DNA from 3 places in the Alcaligenes sp. LTN-3 genome. Region 1 is predicted to be linked to each of the others. Evidence: predicted binding sites of a transcription regulator. Region 1 holds the regulator's gene; each other region holds the start of a gene.
The links. Region 1 encodes HrcA, which represses chaperone genes, less so after heat shock. Its sites were predicted from a motif close to TTAGCACTCNNNNNNNNNGAGTGCTAA; they were not measured.
Positions count from the first base shown of each region.

Region 2: AC6I6N_RS17945 (co-chaperone GroES) is a predicted target of HrcA. The motif match lies at 2,326-2,352, and genes of this name have one in related genera.
Region 3: rpoH (RNA polymerase sigma factor RpoH) is a predicted target of HrcA. The motif match lies at 3,962-3,988, and genes of this name have one in related genera.

Region 1 is NZ_JCAPDN010000001.1:1,587,612-1,594,201, reverse strand. Features, by position in the region: gene AC6I6N_RS07465 (NAD kinase) at 1-432, opposite strand, end outside; gene hrcA (heat-inducible transcriptional repressor HrcA) at 560-1,573, shown strand; gene hemH (ferrochelatase) at 1,637-2,722, shown strand; gene grpE (nucleotide exchange factor GrpE) at 2,839-3,429, shown strand; gene dnaK (molecular chaperone DnaK) at 3,618-5,546, shown strand; gene dnaJ (molecular chaperone DnaJ) at 5,649-6,590, shown strand, end outside.
Region 2 is NZ_JCAPDN010000004.1:332,258-338,847, forward strand. Features, by position in the region: gene AC6I6N_RS17935 (diacylglycerol kinase) at 1-141, opposite strand, end outside; gene groL (chaperonin GroEL) at 296-1,942, opposite strand; gene AC6I6N_RS17945 (co-chaperone GroES) at 1,977-2,264, opposite strand; gene AC6I6N_RS17950 (DUF1697 domain-containing protein) at 2,425-2,985, opposite strand; gene iaaH (indoleacetamide hydrolase) at 3,412-4,839, opposite strand; gene AC6I6N_RS17960 (GGDEF domain-containing protein) at 4,963-6,111, opposite strand.
Region 3 is NZ_JCAPDN010000003.1:485,936-492,525, forward strand. Features, by position in the region: gene AC6I6N_RS15145 (endonuclease/exonuclease/phosphatase family protein) at 1-222, shown strand, start outside; gene clsB (cardiolipin synthase ClsB) at 264-1,505, shown strand; gene AC6I6N_RS15155 (S-(hydroxymethyl)glutathione dehydrogenase/class III alcohol dehydrogenase) at 1,658-2,764, shown strand; gene fghA (S-formylglutathione hydrolase) at 2,892-3,785, shown strand; gene rpoH (RNA polymerase sigma factor RpoH) at 4,072-4,968, shown strand; gene AC6I6N_RS15170 (TonB-dependent copper receptor) at 5,220-6,590, opposite strand, start outside.

The DNA.
Region 1 (6,590 bases):
CAGGGCCACGCCTGAATACAGCACTTGTCCGTCGCGCACGACGCGGCCTTCCAGCATGGAGCGCTCTTCAACGTCATACTCGCCTTTGAGAACGCTCAGCAAGGCGTCGTTGGCGTCATTCAAGGGAATATCGGTAATAAAGCCCAGGCGACCATGGTTGATTCCGATCAGGGGGACTTTACTGTGGGCTAATTCGCGAGCCGCGCCTATCATGGTGCCGTCGCCGCCCATCACGATAGCCAGATCGGCGTGTTCGCCAATTTGGGCATAATCGCCGATGGGAAATTCGGTAATACCGGCATTCTGGGCGGTTGTGGCCTCAAGCAATACCGAGCAACCAGTGCTGACCAGGGTATTGGCCAGCGATCGGATGGGCGCATCCAAGCCGGAGTCCTGGTATCTGCCAACAATGGCAACCGTTTTGAAATGCATGGGGCGAAAACCTTAAGATTAATGAAATAATGGCGATCAGTGGATTATAGAGTTGCCACTCTAGGCTTGGCTGTAAGATTCTCCCCTTTATCATGCAGTGCTGGTGTTTTTAAGTGACGTACGCGACATGGATGACAGAGCAAATGCCTTGTTGAAGGTGCTGATCGAGCGTTACATCGCCGATGGTCAGCCGGTAGGGTCTCGTACCTTATCGACCGTTTTTGATTTTTCTCCGGCCACCATTCGAAATGTGATGGCCGAGTTGGAAGGCTTGGGACTGATTCACAGCCCGCACACCTCGGCGGGGCGTATTCCCACGCCCAAGGGTTACCGCTTGTTTGTGGATCGTCTATTAGCGGCAGAGCGTTTCGAGCGGCCTGATGCTCGCAACCTTAGCCAGTATCTGCCTTTTGATGAACCCAACCGGGCGGTCAGTTCCGCCGCTGCCTTGCTGTCGAATCTGTCGCAGTTTGCTGGCGTGGTGCTGGCACCGAAAAAAGCGCAGACCTTCCGGCAGATTGAGTTTATTCGCCTGTCCGACAAGCGGGTGTTGCTGATTATCGTCACACCAGATGGCGATGTGCAAAACCGTATCCTGTTTGTGCCGCGTGATTACCTGGAGCAGGAGCTGGTCGAGGCCAGCAACTTTTTCAATCAGCATTTCTCTGGCCTGTCTTTTGAGTCGGTCAAGCTGGCCTTGTCGCAGGAGCTTAGCTCTTTGCAGGCGGACATTTCGCGCCTGATGCAGCAAGCGGTGGATGTAGGCAGCCATCAGCCTGACAGTGAGGAGGCCGTGGTGATCGCTGGCGAGAGCAAGTTGTTAAATGTCTCGGAAATGGTGGCGGACATGGATCGTTTGCGCCGTCTGTTTTCCCTGTTCGAGAAAAAAACCGATCTGTTGCATCTGCTGGATGTGTCCAGCCAGGCTGAAGGGGTGCAGATTTATATCGGCGGAGACTCCCAGCTCCTGCCGCTGGATGATGTCTCTGTGATTACCGCCCCGTATGGAGTGGACGGCAAAGTCGTGGGTACGCTGGGTGTGATCGGGCCATCGCGGATGGCGTATGATCGTGTGATTCCGATCGTGGACATTACGGCTCGGCTATTGTCCAATGCCCTGAGCCATCACTCGGCCAGTTAATGGATAGATCTTCAACCTGTTGGCAGGCGGAAGGTTTGCTGGCTGTCTAAGGTATTAATCATCATGCCCAAGTTGTTTGCTTCTCCTTATTTGCCCGAAGAGCAGGACGCCGATATGTTCAATGACCAGGCTCCGGTACGCCAGGCTGGGCCGGTCGGTATCTTGCTGGTCAATCTGGGTACGCCGGATCAGCCCGATGCGGCATCCATTCGCCGTTATCTGGGCGAGTTTCTGTCTGATCCTCGGGTAATTGAAATCCCGCAGCCGGTCTGGCAGATTATTTTGCGCCTATTCATTTTGCCCCGCCGTCCCAGCAAGCTGGCGCCGCGTTACAAAGACATCTGGTTGCCGCAGGGCGCCCCCTTGCTGGTCTATAGCCAGGCCCAGGCCGATGGTTTACAAAAGTTGTTGCACTCGCAGGGCCACGATGTGAAGGTGGAACTGGGGATGCGTTATGGCAACCCGTCCATTGCCAGCGGACTGGATAAATTGAAAGCTGCAGGTTGCGAGCGGATTTTGAGTTTGCCCCTCTATCCACAATATGCAGCCAGCACGACCGCGACAGCGGTCGATTGTGTCGCGGCGCATCTGGGCAAACAGCGCAATCAGCCAGAGCTGCGTTTTCTCAAGCGCTATCACACGCACCCGGATTACATTGGTTCCTTGGCAGCGCTGATTCGTCGTTATTGGGATGAACATGGCAAGCCAGAGCGCTTGTTATTGAGTTTTCACGGTTTGCCACGCCGCTGCGTGGAACTGGGTGACCCTTATTATCGCGATTGCCGTGAAACGGCCAATGCCTTGCGTGCGGCGCTCGATGAGCCTGCTGTAGAAGTCCACATGGCTTTTCAAAGTCGCTTTGGTGCGCAGCGCTGGCTGGAGCCGTACACCGAGCCTACCTTGCGTGAGTGGGGTAAGCAGGGGGTAGGACGTGTCGATGCCGTTTGCCCCGGTTTCTTGGCAGATTGCCTGGAAACCCTGGAGGAGATTCAGGTGGAGTGTCGCGACGCCTTTTTGGAAGAGGGCGGTCGCGAGTTCCATTACATTCCTTGCCTGAATGACGACCCGCAATGGATCGAAGGTCTGGGACGGCTGGCTGTGCAGCATTTGGGAGGCTGGTTGCCCAGCCGTCTGGTGTCAGCCCAGTAGTGGCCAGGGAAGGTTTAAACGGGCCGAGCGAGCAAAATACGAAAGCAGGTCTTGAACTGGGGGCAGATGCCCCCATTTTTATGCGATCAACGAATTCTGTAGTGGAGAAAAATCGAATGGCTACACACGCCGATCCCAATAAGCCTCTGGACGGGGAAGTGACGGAAAACACGCCTGAGCAGGCGCAAACGGGCACCGTCGAGCAAGACCAGCCAGAGATTTTGGCCCAGCAGCCTGAAGAGTGTTCGGCTGATCTGGCGACCGAATTGGCCCAGGCCCAGGAGAAAGTGTCGCAGTATTACGACCAGTTGCTGCGTGCCAAAGCTGAAGTGGAAAACATCCGTCGTCGTGCGGATGATGATGTTGCTAAAGCCCGTAAGTTCGGCACCGAGTCCTTTGCCGAAAGCCTGATTCCGGTGCGTGATAGCCTGGAAGCAGCCCTGGCCCAGGGCGAGCAAAGCCCTGAAACCTGGAAAGAAGGGGTGGAGACGACCTTGCGTCAACTGAACAAGGCTTTTGAACGCAATAGCTTGAAAGAAGTGGCCCCACAAGCTGGCGACAAGTTTGATCCGCATCTGCATCAGGCTATCTCGGCCGTGCCTTCGGAGTTTGAAGAGGGCGCAGTCGCCCAACTGCTGCAAAAGGGTTACACCATTTCGGATCGCGTGTTGCGTCCCGCCTTGGTGATGGTGTCAGCTCCCAAGTAATCAGAGCTTGCCTGACTGTGCCAGCAGGCTTTCCGGGCTAAACCCACTTTCAAGCTTCTTTTCCGGGTTTCTGGCAGGCACAGTGAAAAAAATAGGGCTGTTGCTCTTGAAATGCGTACACAGTTCCCCATATGCATTTCATCAAATAATTTGCTTTCGCAATCAATCTTTTAGTCAGGTAAAAAATCATGGGCAAAATCATTGGTATTGACCTTGGAACCACCAATAGCTGTGTATCGGTGTTGGACGGCGACCAGGTTCGTATTATCGAAAATGCCGAAGGTGGTCGTACGACCCCTTCCATCGTGGCTTACATGCAGGATGGTGAAATCCTGGTTGGCGCTCCTGCCAAACGTCAGGCTGTGACCAACCCTGCCAACACCATTTTCGCGGTCAAGCGTTTGATCGGTCGTAAGTTCACTGAAAAGGCTGTTCAGACAGATATTGAACACGTGCCTTACACCATTGTTGCCGCTGATAACGGTGACGCATGGGTAGAAGCACAGGGCAAGAAGATGGCACCTCAGCAAGTGTCTGCCGACATCTTGCGCAAAATGAAGAAAACTGCCGAAGACTACCTGGGCGAAGAAGTAACCGAGGCCGTGATTACCGTGCCTGCTTACTTTAACGACAGCCAGCGTCAGGCAACCAAGGACGCAGGCCGCATTGCCGGTCTGGATGTCAAACGCATCATCAACGAGCCAACCGCAGCGGCTTTGGCTTTCGGCCTGGACAAGGCTGAAAAGGGTGATCGCAAGATTGCGGTGTATGACTTGGGTGGCGGTACGTTTGACGTGTCCATCATCGAAATCGCCGACATCGACGGTGAAAAGCAGTTTGAAGTGCTCTCCACCAACGGCGACACCTTCCTGGGTGGCGAGGACTTTGACAAGCGCATCATCGACTACATCATCGACGAGTTCAAGAAAGAAAGCGGCGTTGATCTGTCCAAAGATGTGTTGGCCTTGCAGCGTCTGAAAGAATCCGCTGAAAAAGCCAAGATCGAGTTGTCTTCTACGCAGCAGACCGAAATCAACCTGCCTTATATCACGGCAGATGCTTCCGGTCCCAAGCACTTGAACCTGAAGATCACTCGCTCCAAGCTGGAAGCGCTGGTTGAAGACCTGATCGAACGCACGATCGAGCCTTGCCGCGTTGCCATCAAGGATGCTGGCGTGAAAGTGTCGGAAATCGACGATGTGATCCTGGTCGGCGGCATGAGCCGTATGCCCAAGGTGCAAGAGCGCGTTAAAGAGTTCTTTGGCCGTGACCCACGTAAAGACATCAACCCGGATGAAGCTGTGGCCGCTGGTGCCGCGATTCAAGGTTCCGTCTTGTCGGGCGACCGTACTGACGTCTTGCTGCTGGACGTGACTCCTCTGTCCCTGGGTATTGAAACCCTGGGTGGCGTCATGACCAAGATGATCCAGAAGAACACCACGATCCCTACGCGTCATTCGCAAGTGTTCTCCACGGCTGACGACAACCAGCCTGCGGTGACCATCAAGGTGTTCCAGGGCGAGCGTGAAATTGCTGCCGGTAACAAGGCTCTGGGTGAATTCAACCTGGAGGGTATTCCACCAGCAGCACGTGGTCTGCCACAGATTGAAGTGACGTTCGACATCGACGCCAACGGTATCTTGCACGTGTCCGCCAAAGACAAGGGCACAGGCAAAGAGAACAAGATCACCATCAAGGCAAACTCCGGTTTGTCCGACGAGGAGATCGAGCGTATGGTCAAGGATGCTGAGGTCAACGCAGCTGAAGACCACCGCATCGCCGAGCTGGCTGTTGCTCGCAACCAGGCCGAGGCTTTGATTCACTCGACCCGCAAGTCCTTGACGGAATACGGCGACAAGCTGGAAGCGGCAGAGAAAGAAGCCATCGAAAAGGCAATCGCTGATCTGGAGGAAACTCTGAAAGAAGGCGATAAGGAAGCCATCGACGCCAAGGTGGAAGCACTGGGTGTGGCCTCGCAGAAACTGGGCGAGAAGATGTACGCCGACATGCAGGCTCAAGCCGCAGCACAAGAAGGTGCTGAAGGTACAGCCCAGCAGCAGCCCGCCGATGAGAACGTGGTCGACGCTGACTTTAAAGAAGTCAAACGCGATCAGTAATTGAGAGCCTGATTCAGGCTCCCTGGCCCGATCTTTGGCGGCATACGCTGGAGATCGGGCATTATTATTCAAACAGCGGCGTTTGGACGTCGTTAATCAAACATGGCAAAACGCGATTTATACGAAATTCTCGGTGTGGCCAAAAATGCGACGCAGGATGAAATCCGCAAAGCGTATCGCAAGCTGGCCATGAAGTTCCACCCTGACCGTAATCCGGATAGCAAGGACGCCGAGGAAAAGTTCAAGGAAGCCAAGGAAGCGTACGAGATCCTGTCCGACGAACAGAAACGCGAAGCCTATGACCGCTATGGTCATGCCGGAGTCGATCCCAATGCCGGCATGGGCGGTATGGGTGGCGGCATGGGCGGGGCCGGATTTGCAGACGCCTTTGGCGATATTTTTGGTGAAATATTTGGTGGTGGCGGTGGACGTCGCGGCGGTGGCCCTCAGGTTTACCGTGGCGCGGATTTGCGCTATGCGCTCGATATCAGCCTGGAGCAGGCAGCAGCCGGTTTTGATACAGAAATTCGCGTACCAAGCTGGGAAAACTGTGAAACTTGCTCGGGTTCGGGTGCCAAACCCGGTACCTCTGCACAGACTTGCCGTACCTGCCAAGGCAGTGGCGCAGTCCGCATGCAGCAGGGCATTTTCAGCATGCAGCAAACCTGCCCGACCTGTCACGGTAGTGGCAAGGAGATTCCTGATCCCTGCGTGGTGTGCCACGGCGAAGGCAAGGTTAAAAAGACCAAGACTTTGCAGGTCAAGATTCCTGCCGGTATTGATGATGGCATGCGCATTCGCTCCAGCGGCAATGGCGAGCCTGGCGTTAACGGTGGCCCTGCCGGTGACTTGTATGTGGAAATTCGCATCAAGCCGCACGGTATTTTCCAGCGTGATGGCGAGGACCTGCATTGCGAGCTGACCATCCCGTTTACCACGGCAGCCTTGGGCGGAACGGTGGAAGTGCCTACCCTGACAGGGCGTGGCGAAATCACCATTCCAGAAGGTACTCAAGTGGGCAAGACATTCCGCTTGCGCGGCAAG
Region 2 (6,590 bases), on a different contig from region 1:
CGTCAGGATGACAGCCAAGGCCAGTTCCTGGCGAAAGGCAGCCTCATGGCGCAGGGCTGCGGCCAGACCCTGGCTGGAGTAGCGCAAGGCATTGAACAGGCGGCCCAAACCACCTTTGCTTTTGAATGGAGAGTCTGACATGAAGGAAACAGCAGATTGAAGTGCCCTGATTATAGGGGTTTGCTTGGACGAAAAAAAACCGGATGGAAAAATCCATCCGGTTTTTGTACTAAAAGCGTGGCGATCAGGGCAGAAGTGATCAATTTCCGCCCGGATCGGGGTGCTGATGTGTGGCTTAGAAGCCGCCCATACCACCCATGCCGCCCATACCACCCATGTCAGGCATGGCTGGAGCAGGTTTGTCTTCCACGATTTCCGACACGGCCACTTCGGTTGTCAGCAACAGGCTGGCGATCGAAGCTGCGTTTTGCAGAGCAGTGCGGGTAACTTTGGTTGGGTCCAGAACACCTTGCTCGACCAGGTCGCCGTACTCGCCAGTAGCCGCGTTGTAACCGTAGGTGCCGGTGCCGCTGGCCACTTGGTTCACAACCACGCTGGCTTCTTCGCCGGCGTTGGAGACGATGGTACGCAAAGGAGATTCGATCGCACGCAGGATCAGTTTGATACCGGCGTCTTGGTCGGTGTTGTCGCCTTTCAGTTGGGCAACCGCTGCGCGAGCACGAATCAGTGCAACGCCACCGCCAGGAACGATACCTTCTTCGACGGCTGCGCGAGTAGCGTGCAGGGCGTCTTCAACGCGAGCTTTCTTCTCTTTCATTTCGACTTCGGTGGCAGCGCCAACACGAATCACGGCAACACCGCCAGCCAGCTTGGCCACGCGCTCTTGCAGTTTTTCACGGTCGTAGTCGGAAGTGGACTCTTCGATCTGAACGCGGATTTGTTTCACGCGAGCTTCGATGTCGGTGCCGTTGCCAGCGCCGTCGATGATCGTGGTGTTTTCTTTGGCCACTTCAATGCGCTTGGCCTGACCCAGATCGTCCAGAGTCGCTTTTTCCAGAGACATACCGGTTTCTTCGGAGATCACGGTACCGCCAGTCAGGATAGCGATGTCTTCCAGCATGGCTTTACGACGGTCGCCAAAGCCAGGAGCTTTAACAGCGGTGGTCTTCAGGATGCCGCGGATGTTGTTCACAACCAGAGTAGCCAGAGCTTCGCCTTCCACGTCTTCAGCAACGATCAGCAAAGGACGGCTGGTCTTGGCAACTTGCTCCAGTACGGGCAGCAGATCACGGATGTTGGAGATTTTCTTGTCGAAAATCAGCACAAATGGATCTTCCAGAACAGCAACTTGCTTTTCGGAGTTGTTGATGAAGTAAGGGGACAGGTAGCCGCGGTCAAACTGCATACCTTCAACCACGTCCAGTTCGTTTTCCAGCGATTTGCCGTCTTCAACGGTGATCACGCCTTCTTTACCAACTTTGTCCATGGCATTGGCGATGATCTCACCGATGGAGTGGTCGCTGTTGGCCGAGATGGAACCGACTTGAGCGATTTCTTTGCTGGTGGTGCAAGGACGGGACAGCTTGCGCAGTTCGTCAACAACGACGACCACAGCCTTGTCGATACCGCGCTTGAGGTCCATTGGGTTGATGCCGGCGGCAACAAACTTCAGGCCTTCTTCAACGATGGCTTGAGCCAGCACCGTAGCGGTCGTGGTACCGTCACCGGCGTTGTCGGAAGTCTTGGAGGCAACTTCTTTAACCAGTTGAGCACCGATGTTCTCGAACTTGTCTTTCAGTTCGATTTCTTTGGCAACGGACACACCGTCTTTAGTGACGGTAGGGGCGCCAAAGGAGCGGTCCAGAACCACGTTACGGCCTTTAGGGCCCATGGTGGTCTTAACAGCATTGGCCAGAACGTTAACGCCGCGCACGATGCGGGTACGTGCGTCGTCGCCGAAGTAAACTTGTTTTGCGGTCATGGTTTGAATCCTATTGAATTTTCGTTGGCGGTACTTATTCGATCACGGCGAAGATTTCTTCTTCGCGGATCACCAGCAGCTCTTCACCGTCGATCTTGACGGCCTGGCCGGAATACTTGCCAAACAGAACTTTGTCGCCGACCTTCAGATCCAGCGCCAGAACCTTGCCGTCCTCGGTTTTCTTACCGGGGCCAACGGCCAGGATTTCGCCTTGATCGGGCTTTTCAGTCGCGCTCTCGGGGATAACGATACCGGAAGCGGTGGTGCGTTCGTTGTCCAGACGCTTGACGATCACTCGATCGTTCAAAGGACGCAGTGCCATGGAGAAACTCCTGTTTAAAGATGACTTTAGTTGTTGGTCCGATTTTGGGGGGCGAGGTGCTTTAGCACTCAACCCCTTCGAGTGCTAATTATAGGGACGACTTTCCTAATTTCAAGAGCACCAGGGTCGGGTTGTTACATATTTGTCCTGGGGCGTGAATTTACTGGATGTTAGCGGGGGAGACGCCATCAGTACCCGTACTCAAGGCAATCAGCTTGCTCATCGTGTTGAAGTTGCGTGTAGTAGCAACGACCTTGAGCTTTTTCTCGATGAAATTATTGTTGGCTTTCAGGTCTCGATACCGGCTTGCGCACACGATATAGGCGATGTCATCAATGACGCGGACCTGATCCGGGGTATGCTCCAGGGCTTGGAAGGCTTGCAGCAGGGTTTTGTCTGCCGGCGAGCGCAGCAGAGTGAAATAAAGCTGGCTGGGGTTCTGGTGCTTGAAAGGATTGTTCTCCATGACTTGCATGAAGTAAGCCGGTGTTCGGGCGATGACCTGAATGTCTCCGCCCAGGTTTTCCTTGATGGCGTGATGAACCAGTTGCTCCAGCTCTGGCTGTTCCAGCTCCGTAGACACAATGGCATTGCCGCTTTGAATATAGGTTCTGACATCCCGCAAACCAGCCGCTTCCAGAGCCGCCCGCAGCGGTGCCATCAGCACTTTGTTTTTGCCGGTAGGCATGACGCCGCGTAATAAAAGAATCTGTGTGTTCATTGGTCTTTTTTTATATCGGAACCAGGTTTGATCAAGGGATATGTTCTTAACAGAGAGCGTGCTTGCTTGCAGGCAGGTGGGGCAGAGGGGCAATGAATGAACTGTGAGCAGCTTGGCCCAGGCGTCAGGGGAGAGAGTGGGTAGAGAGGTCAGAGTTGCTATTTATAGCCAGTAGCAAGTGATGGTGTCTGTATGAAAACACAGTATTTAGTTTAGCGTTTCAAGACCGCTGCTTTCAACTGAAATAGGTATGGCATGGCTTGTATCCGCTTGGCTGTGATTGAGGCAAGGAAAGGGGGGAGTCCCTGAGATGGATACTGGTCGAAAAGAAAACAGGCCAGACTTCCTGACGAAGCTGGCCTGTATTCTTAAGCTGAAGGTGCCTTTATTGGGGCATTTACTCATCCTTGGAGCGCTGATGACGGATTAAGCGACGGTAGGACGTTTGCTCAAATCCGGCGCAGGTGTCGCTGGCAGCAAAGGATCAATCGCCCGGCACAGAGCCAGCAACTGATCATCGGCACCGATGCCCGCTTCAATCAACATCCCCACGGGCAAACCGCCCGACAGGCCGATAGGCAGGGAGATGCCTGGTGCGCCCAGGTTTGAGCCCACATCGGTGCGCGAGATATAGGTGTTGAACGTAGGTACCGCCTTGCCGTTCATCATGGTGGTTTCATCATCGCCAATCGGGCAGGCGGTCAGCGGGCTGGTCGGGAAGATCAAGCCACTCACATTGGACTGGCGCAGCAGGTCTGCATAAGCTTGTTGCATCAGCGGGCGGTCTACATGCAGCGCCTCTTCGTAAGCTTCCTGGCTGATGGTGTAGTCGCCGGTAATGGCATCGAAAATCTCTTTCACATCGGGGCTATGGATGCCGGCAATTAGCTCGTCCAGACCGATGCCGTACTTGTTCTCGGCCAGATACAAAGGCAGATGCTGCAAGGTCTCGTACAGCACAATCGGCATGCCAACGCGAGCATTGATCTTCAGAACCGGGGACAGATCGACATTGACCAGCGTGACACCGGCTTTTTGCAAATCATCCAGAAAGGCCAGGGTGACGTCGGCTACACCGGCATCCATCTCTTTCCAGAAGCTGTCACGGGGCACACCCAGGCGCAGTTCCTTCAAGGAGGGAGTGGTCAGGATGGAAGGGGTTTTCTGGCAGAGCAGGCTATCGAGCAAACTGATGTCAGCCAGACTGCGGGCCATGGGGCCTGCCGTATCGCGGGTAGGGGACAAAGGCACAATGCCCTGGCCCGAATAACGGCCCACCGTAGGACGGAAACCGTACAGACCACAAAGCGCGGCAGGCAGGCGTACCGATGCGCCTGTATCCGTGCCCAAACCAGCCGGGAATTGACGGGCTGCCACCACCGTTGCGGTGCCGCCGGAAGAACCACCGGGAATACGGTTCGGGTCATACGGGTTGCGGCTGGGGCCGGTGGTGGCGTTATTGGTCGTAATGCCAAAAGCCAGCTCGTGCATCACGGACTTGGCGGGCAGCACAGCACCGGCTTTACGCAATTGTGCGACGACATCCGCATCTTTCAGTGGCACGCGGCCTTGCAGCGCACCGGTGCTGGATGTGGTAGGCATGTCCGTGGTGTTCAGATTGTCTTTCAGTACCAAAGGCACACCATCCAGCGCCAAGGCTTGGCCACGGGCGCGGCGTGTGTCGGACTGATCTGCCTGCTGGTAAAACAGTTCTGAGTTCAAATGCGCCAGGCCGCCCAAGTGGGCCATTTCTTGTGACTGTTTGAGCAGTTCATCGGCAATCTCGCGGGCGCTGAACAGGCTGTTTTCCAGGCCTGTCAGCAGTTCACTGGCACTACGTTCGGTAAGGGACATGGGGTCTCCTGGGAAAGCGTGAACGCTTCCGGTTTTTACTGTAATAGTTCGATCAATCAGCCTCTAATAGGGCTGTCTTGAAAAAGAGAGACAGTAAGGGTATCAGCAAGCCGCAGGGATCGCTCAGGAAGCCTTCCAAATGACCTTGTTGCGGCCAGCATGCTTGGCCTCATACAAAAGCCGGTCTGCTTGTTCAATAGCCTGATTGATGTCGCCATTGCTGTTTAGTTGCACTACCCCGAAACTGGCCGTCAGTGTGTGCGCCGTGGCGGGGATATGCAGATTCATCGCACTGCTGCGCAAACGTTCGGCAACCAGTACGGCGGTGTGCAAACTGGTACTGCGTATCAGCAAGACAAATTCCTCTCCCCCGAAGCGGGCTGCCAAATCATCCTGTCGCACTGTACGGGCCAGTAAAGCTCCGAACTCCTTCAAGGCCCGGTCGCCTGCCGCATGGCCCCAGGTGTCATTGACGATCTTGAAGTGGTCCAGATCGCAGATGATGACCGCCCAGCCGGTATGCCCATATCGCTCCAGCCGTTTTTTAACCTGCTCGAAAAACGCGCGGCGGTTCAATAAACGGGTCAAAGGATCTTGGCTGCGCTCATGGTCTAGTGTCTGCACAATCGACATTGCTGTGCTGGTCAAGATGGCCAGTGCGATCCAAATGCTGATGAACATATTGGCAGCCAGCATCAAGAGCCAAAAACCGGATTGGGTCAGATCGGGCTGGATTTCACGCGGGATCAGCGTGGTCAGCGCCAACGCACGAAAAAAAGCGTAGAGCAGTGTCGTCAGATAAGAAGCCCGCAACAGCGCTGCCAAAGGTATAGGACGCGTGCGGCTAGACAATAGGATCGACTTGGCGGGCAGGGCGATCAGCAGGGCCAGGCTCCAGCCCAGTATCTGCAAACGTAGCCAGAGATCATCATCGATCTGGGAGAAATAAAAAAGCCCCCCCAGCGTGATAAACATGATCGTGCCAGCCAACCTGGGGGGAGAGCGCCCACCAAAACGCACAGCAACCCCATGCGCCAAGGCCCAGACACCAAACAGATACATCGTCGACAAGGGGACTGTCCAGCGTGCTAAATGCTCATTGGGCATCAGGCTGTGGATCCCCAACGGAATAGCCGTAGAGATATACCCCGAGGCAATCCAGAGAAGATAACGATGATCACGTAGACGACTCCAGCAGTAAATCATGGCCACGCCCAGTAATGCTGCACAGGCAGGGACGATCAGAACGAAATACTGGTTGGGAGAGGACACGGTGTGTTCTCGTTTGTTAAGAAGAGTTGAGTATCGGCGTTACAACAATTGTAACGATATTGTTGCAGCACAGAGGCTTATCGATTGAGAACAAACAGTTTAATCAGAGAAAAGAAGATGTTTTGATCTGCTTTGTGAGCCGGTTTCCGTTAAGGGAAACCGCCGTAGAATAAGAAGAGAGAGAAAAACAAAGGATTGTTTACCTTACCTAAAGAAAAAATCAGGAATACTTTCCGAATTAAGTCCAAAAACAGACAGCCGAGCTAGTCCACTCCCCGCGACATTTTTCATGACAAGAAACCGGGCCACAAAAACTACCACTGAATCCATCACTAACTAGCCAGAAACGTGGCATTACAGTTACGTTTCACCCCTCCGTTGCTTACGATGCGAGCCGCTTGGAGCCCTGTCAGGGTGTCGGGGCGATTCAGAGTACTTGCCGCGGTCGGTTCTGAAATCCGGGATGCAAGCCCTGTGTT
Region 3 (6,590 bases), on a different contig from region 1:
AGCGGGCTGGTTGTGCCGGACCAAGGCATCCAACTGGGTGTCAATGGTGCTGCACGCATGACACCCCCACCTCGTACTTTCCCCGCAGCATTTCCCTGGTTACGGCTGGATCGTGTCTATCAGCGTGGTTTTGCAGTGCGTAATGCCCGCGTGCTGGTGGGAGACCCCTGGAAGCAGTTGTCCGATCATGCCCCTATCCTGACCGAGCTGGAGCTGCCGTAACGGGGCATTCAGTGGTTTCCTAACGTATAGGCCTAGCCAGCATGCCGAGTCTGAAGCGCGATCCACTTTGGCACGAAGGTAATCAAATCACCTTGCTGCAAAATGGCCAGGAGTTTTTTCCGGCTATCTGCGAAGCCATCGATCAGGCCAGAAAGCGTCTGCATCTGGAAACCTATATCTTCAATCTGGACGATAGTGGTCACTGTGTTTTGGACGCCTTGCGTCGAGCCAGTGAGCGCGGTGTGCGCGTACGCGTGGTAATTGATGGCTTTGGCAGCGATGTGCATGCCTTGCAAATTGCCGAGCAGTTAAAGGCCATGCGTGCGCGCTACCGGATTTATCGCCCCAAGCCGCAAGGGTGGCGCGAACCCCGCCTGTCCTTGCGACGCCTGCGCAGACTGCACCGGAAAATGCTGGTGGTCGATGAGCGCATTGGTTTTGTGGGTGGCATTAATATTCTGGATGACTTTGATGATGTGCCCTTGATCAATGGGCAGGGCATGCCGCGTTTTGATTTCGCCGTGCGCTGTGAAGGGCCGATTGTCGATGACATGGTGCGGGCGCAGCAGGCTTTATGGCTGCGTATGGCCTGGCGCAGACGCAAGGATTGGGACAGCTTCACCCAGCGTTTCACCTTGTGGCGCGAATGGCGCAAGCGCCGTCAGCAGCGCAAGAAGGCGGAGCAGGCCGGCCAGGTCTTTGAAGGCATACGGGCCACTTTGTTGCTGCGGGATAATGTGCGCCATCGTCAGCAAATTGAGCAGGCTTATTTGCAGTTGTTGTGCAAGGCGAAAGAGCAGGTCATTTTGGCCAATGCCTATTTTTTTCCGGGCCGCACCTTGCGACGGCATATTGAGCAAGCCGCCGAACGTGGTGTGCGAGTACGCTTGTTGTTGCAAGGCCATGCCGAATATTTCCTGCAATATCGGGCCTGTAGATTCATGTATGGGCAGTTGCTGGATCATGGCATTGAGCTGTACGAGTACAAGGCCAGCTATCTGCATGCCAAAGTAGCCGTCATCGATGACTACTCCATGGTGGGCTCGTCCAATCTGGATCCGTTCAGCCTGCTCCTGGCGCGTGAGGCAAATGTGCTGATTCAGGATCAGCCATTTACCCAGAATTTGCAGACCAAGCTGGAGTACGAGATCGAACACAATGCTGCCAGAGTCTACCCGGAGCAATATCAGCGTCTGGGGGTGTTCAGCCGGCTGGTTGATTACCTGGCCTATGGTATGTTGCGCCTGGGCGTGCTGCTGACGGGTAAATCGTCTTTGTATTGAGGGCAATCCTGTACGTTGTGCGGGTCTTTACCCATACAAGGTGCCGCCAGCCGGGCAGCGCCTTATAAAATACTCTCTATACTTTAAGAGTTTGGTCCCGAAGGACCGAGTTTGCCGTAACCATAATTACTTTTACCCGGAGGGTGGACCACATGAAAACACGTGCAGCAGTTGCCTGGAAAGCGGGCGCACCGCTAACGATTGAAGAGGTCGATCTGGCAGGTCCCAAAGCGGGCGAAGTGCTGGTCGAGATCAAGGCGACGGGCATTTGCCATACCGATTACTACACCCTGTCTGGCGCTGACCCAGAAGGTTTGTTCCCGGCCATCCTGGGCCATGAAGGCGCAGGCGTGGTGCTGGATGTGGGCGCGGGTGTGACCAGCCTGCGTCCCGGCGATCACGTGATCCCGCTGTACACGCCCGAGTGCCGCCAGTGCAAATCCTGCCTGTCGCGCAAGACCAACCTGTGTACCGCCATTCGCTCTACTCAGGGCAAGGGCCTGATGCCGGACGGAACGTCGCGTTTCTCCATCGGTGGCAAGCCTGTGCACCACTACATGGGCACATCGACTTTTGCCAACCACATCGTGGTGCCAGAAATTGCCTTGGCCAAGATTCGTAACGACGCGCCGTTCGACAAGGTGTGCTACATCGGCTGCGGCGTGACCACAGGTTTGGGCGCCGTGCTGTTTACCGCCAAAGTGGAGGCCGGTGCCAACGTGGTGGTGTTCGGTTTGGGCGGTATCGGCCTGAACGTGATCCAGGGCGCCAAGATGGTGGGCGCGGGCAAGATCATTGGTGTGGACATCAACCCCGAGCGCGAAGCCATGGCTCGCCAGTTCGGCATGACTGATTTTGTGAACCCCAATGACGTTGAAAACGTGGTGGACCACATTATTCAACTGACGGACGGCGGCGCGGATTACTCCTTTGAATGTATTGGCAACACCAAGGTGATGCGTCAGGCGTTGGAGTGCTGCCACCGTGGTTGGGGCCAGTCCATCATTATTGGGGTGGCCGAGGCCGGTGCCGAAATCTCCACTCGTCCGTTCCAGTTGGTGACCGGCCGTGAATGGAAGGGCTCTGCCTTTGGTGGCGCTCGTGGTCGTACCGACGTACCGAAAATTGTGGACTGGTACATGGATGGCAAGATCAATATCGACGATCTGATCACCCACACTTTGCCGCTGGAACGCATTAATGAAGGTTTCGACCTGATGAATGCCGGTAAATCCATCCGTTCGGTGGTGATGTACTGATAGACGTCGCAGGAAGAGGGCGCAGGCCGCTGCCTGCACCCTTTATCCCGGTGCCAGAGTCCGTTGCCGCCCTGGGGGTGTGCTACCGGCTTTGGGCCGGATCTGCAATTGAGAACAAGAGGGGGCTATGACTCAGACACTGGAACTGCTCAACGAACACCGCTGTTTTGATGGCTGGCAGCGTTATTACCAACACGCTTCGCAGACGATTGGTTTGCCCATGCGGTTTTCTGTGTATATGCCGCCACAACTACAGGCTGGTGCTCAGAAAGAGGCCGCCAGCCTGGCAGAGGCCATCGGGCAAGGCCGTGTGCCTGTGCTGTTTTTCCTGGCAGGGCTGACTTGCACAGAGGAAACTTTCATGATCAAGGCCGGTGCCCAGCGTTACGCTGCCGAGCACGGCATCATGCTGGTCACTCCCGATACCAGCCCGCGTGGCGCCGGCGTGGACGGGGAAAATGATGGCTGGGATCTGGGCACGGGTGCTGGTTTCTATCTGGATGCCACTGAACCGGGCTGGAACAAGCATTACCGCATGGAAAGCTATGTGACCCAGGAGCTGTTTGATTTGGTCACCACCATCCTGCCCGGTGATGCCAGCCGTGTGGGTATTTTTGGTCATTCCATGGGGGGGCATGGTGCCTTGACGCTGGCGTTGCGTCATCCTGGCAAGTACCGCTCCGTCTCGGCCTTTGCGCCTATTGCTGCGCCGACCCGTTGCCCCTGGGGTGAAAAAGCCTTTGGTGCCTACTTGGGTCAGGACCGTCAGGCCTGGGAACAGCACGACGCCAGCGCCTTGATGGCCAAGACCAGCACGCCGTATCCTGCCGGAATTTTGGTGGATCAGGGTTTGAGCGACGGTTTTCTGGCCGAACAACTGTATCCGGACGTATTCGAGCAGGCGTGCGAGCAGGCCAAACAGCCTTTGACCCTGCGCCGTCACGACGGCTATGACCACGGCTACTACTTCATCTCGACCTTCATTCAGGACCATCTGAATTTCCACGCCGAGCGACTGTGATCGTTGGATAAACAAGGTCGTACTTTGTTATTTTCAGGTGGGCATTAAGGCGTTACTCTCAGGCAGCCACGGTTTTTTGCCTGTTTGTGGCGTTCTGCCCACCGATTGACCGCCGTTTCCCCTCAAGTAGTGAACTTTTTCTTGCTGCGACGCTCTTATTCCTGTACTCGAAATTTTTAGCACTCCAGACCATCGAGTGCTAAACTCAATGATTGTTGAAATACGTTTTTGGCGGTTTGAGGGCCTTGTTGAGTGCTCTCGCCGGCTGACCTTTGAAGGATTTTCCATGACACAACAAGCGAACGCTTTGGCCCTGGCGTCTGGTAATGAACTCGTCGCCGCCGTGTCTAATCCAGGCGCACTGGGGACGATCGAAGCGTATATTTCTGCTGTTAACCGTCTGCCCATGCTCAGCGCCGAACGCGAAACCGAGCTGGGTCAGCGCCTGCGCGACCAGGATGACCTGGATGCTGCGCGCGAACTGATTTTGTCGCACCTGCGTCTGGTGGTGTCCATTGCCCGCCAGTACCTGGGTTACGGCTTGCCGCATGCCGACCTGATTCAGGAAGGGAACGTGGGCCTGATGAAGGCCGTCAAACGCTTTGACCCAGAACGCGGTGTGCGCCTGGTGTCGTTTGCCGTGCATTGGATCAAGGCCGAGATTCATGAATACGTCGTGCGCAACTGGCGCATGGTGAAAGTGGCTACCACCAAGGCCCAACGCAAACTGTTTTTCAATCTGCGCCGCATGCGTCCGGACGGACAAACGCTGGATACGGCTCAGGTAGACGCGATTGCGCGTGAACTCGATGTACGTCCACAGGACGTCAGCGAGATGGAAGTGCGTCTGTCCGGTCACGATATGGCTCTGGAAGCCCCGACTAATGACGACGATGACCATTTCGCGCCTATTTCTTACCTGTCCGACGAAGGGCAGGAGGAACCCTCGCGTGTGCTGGAACGTCGTGCTCAGGACATGCTGGAAGGCAGCGGCCTGGAAGAAGCGATCGACACGCTGGACGAGCGTTCGCAGCGCATTGTGCGCGCCCGCTGGTTGCAGGACGATGGTGGCGCGACCTTGCACGATCTGGCTGCCGAATTCGGCGTGTCGGCAGAGCGCATCCGTCAGATCGAAGTGGCTGCATTCAAGAAGTTGCGTGTCGCTTTGGCGGCAGCAGTTTAAGTCGTTTTAAAGAGTTACAAATTTCCAGGGAAACCGGCAGAACTTAAGCTGATCTTCGCGGACTAAACAATACATTTGCTGATTTTTGCCACCTATGCAATTCGGCATTTGCACATCCGCTTCGGCTTCTCCTCTTCCCCTCCCTTTTGAAGCGGATGTTTACGGGACACCAGCTAGGTGTCCCTTTTTTTTGCCCTGGTTTTTCAGCCTTTTTGCCTGCCGAGTCCATCTGACCTAGCAGGCAAAAACGATCAGAAGGTCAAAGCAGCGCGTAGCCAGACGGTGCGACCAGGGTCATTAAAGCGGCTTGCTGCCCCAAAACCAAACCCACTGTTCCCGGCCAGATTCAGGTGTTCGCCATAGGTCTTGTCGAACACATTATCCACACCGGCTGTCACAGACAGATTGCGGTTGATTTTGTAGCCGCCGTACAGCGACAAGGTGCTGAAACCGCCGGTAGGCCCAAAGTCGTAACCCACCACATTCCCTTGTCCCTGCGAATAGCGATTTTGCTTGGCCACAATGCGCCAGACACCGCCTGCGGACCAAGGACCTTGCACATAATCCGCTGTCAGACGCAGATCCAGCGGGGGCATTTGTGGCAGAGCGCGGCCATCAGTGCTATTTCGGCCCCAGGCATAGGCCAGGCTGCCGCCCAAGGTCCAGTTGGGCGTCGCTTTCCAGTCCGCACCCAATTCACCGCCCATGATGCGGGCCTTGACGTTGCGGGCCTGGGTTTTCTTGCCCATCATGCCGCCGGGCAGGTAGTCGAACAAGATGTAGTCTTGAATCTGGCCGATATAGGCAGAAGCCCAGGCCCATACCGTTTCATCCTTGTACTGCGCGCCAAAATCCAGCTGCGTGGTCTTTTCAGGTTGAATCCCCAGGAAGGCACTGGGGCTGCCTTGCGGACCGCTGGCCGGGGAAATCAGTTCCCAATAATCCGGCATGCGCTGCACATGACCAATACCGGCGTACAGGCTCAAAGGCAGGGAATCCAGATCATGCTCGATACGCAAGAAGGCACTGGGCAGGGTTTCCCGACGGCGCTCGTTGGCTCCGGGGTTGGGTTTGCTCATCATGCCACTGCCCAGGCTGGGGCGCAGATCGCGGGCGCTGGCCCAATCCAGACGCGCACCACCAATCAAACGGCTGGCGTCATTCAGATCCCAACGGGCCTCGGTGAAGATGCCGATATTGTCGAACTCGGCATCTTTTACCCAATCCTGATCACGGTAGTCCTGCATCCCCATTGCGCTGCGTTTGCGATGGCGGCTGCGCATGGCATCCGCGCCGGTGGTGAGCGTCAGGTCGTCGCTCAAGGCCCAGTCCATGCTGAAGCGGCCGCCCCAGGTCAGGCGGTCCACATTGGAAGCCATAGGCATGGACATACCGCCGCTGGGCTTGAAGGGGCGCAGCTCGTAGTTATCCATCACGTGATCGGCGTAGTTGTAATACAACTGGGCCTGCACATTTCGCAGCACGCCTTCATGCATGTCTTTCTGGAAGCGCAGACCCAAGGTTTCGCGCTTGAATTTGGTGCCGTCCATGCCACGACCGGCATAGCGGGCATAGCCGTCACCCGTGCCTGCGCTTAACTCCAGCAAGGTATCGGCATCCGG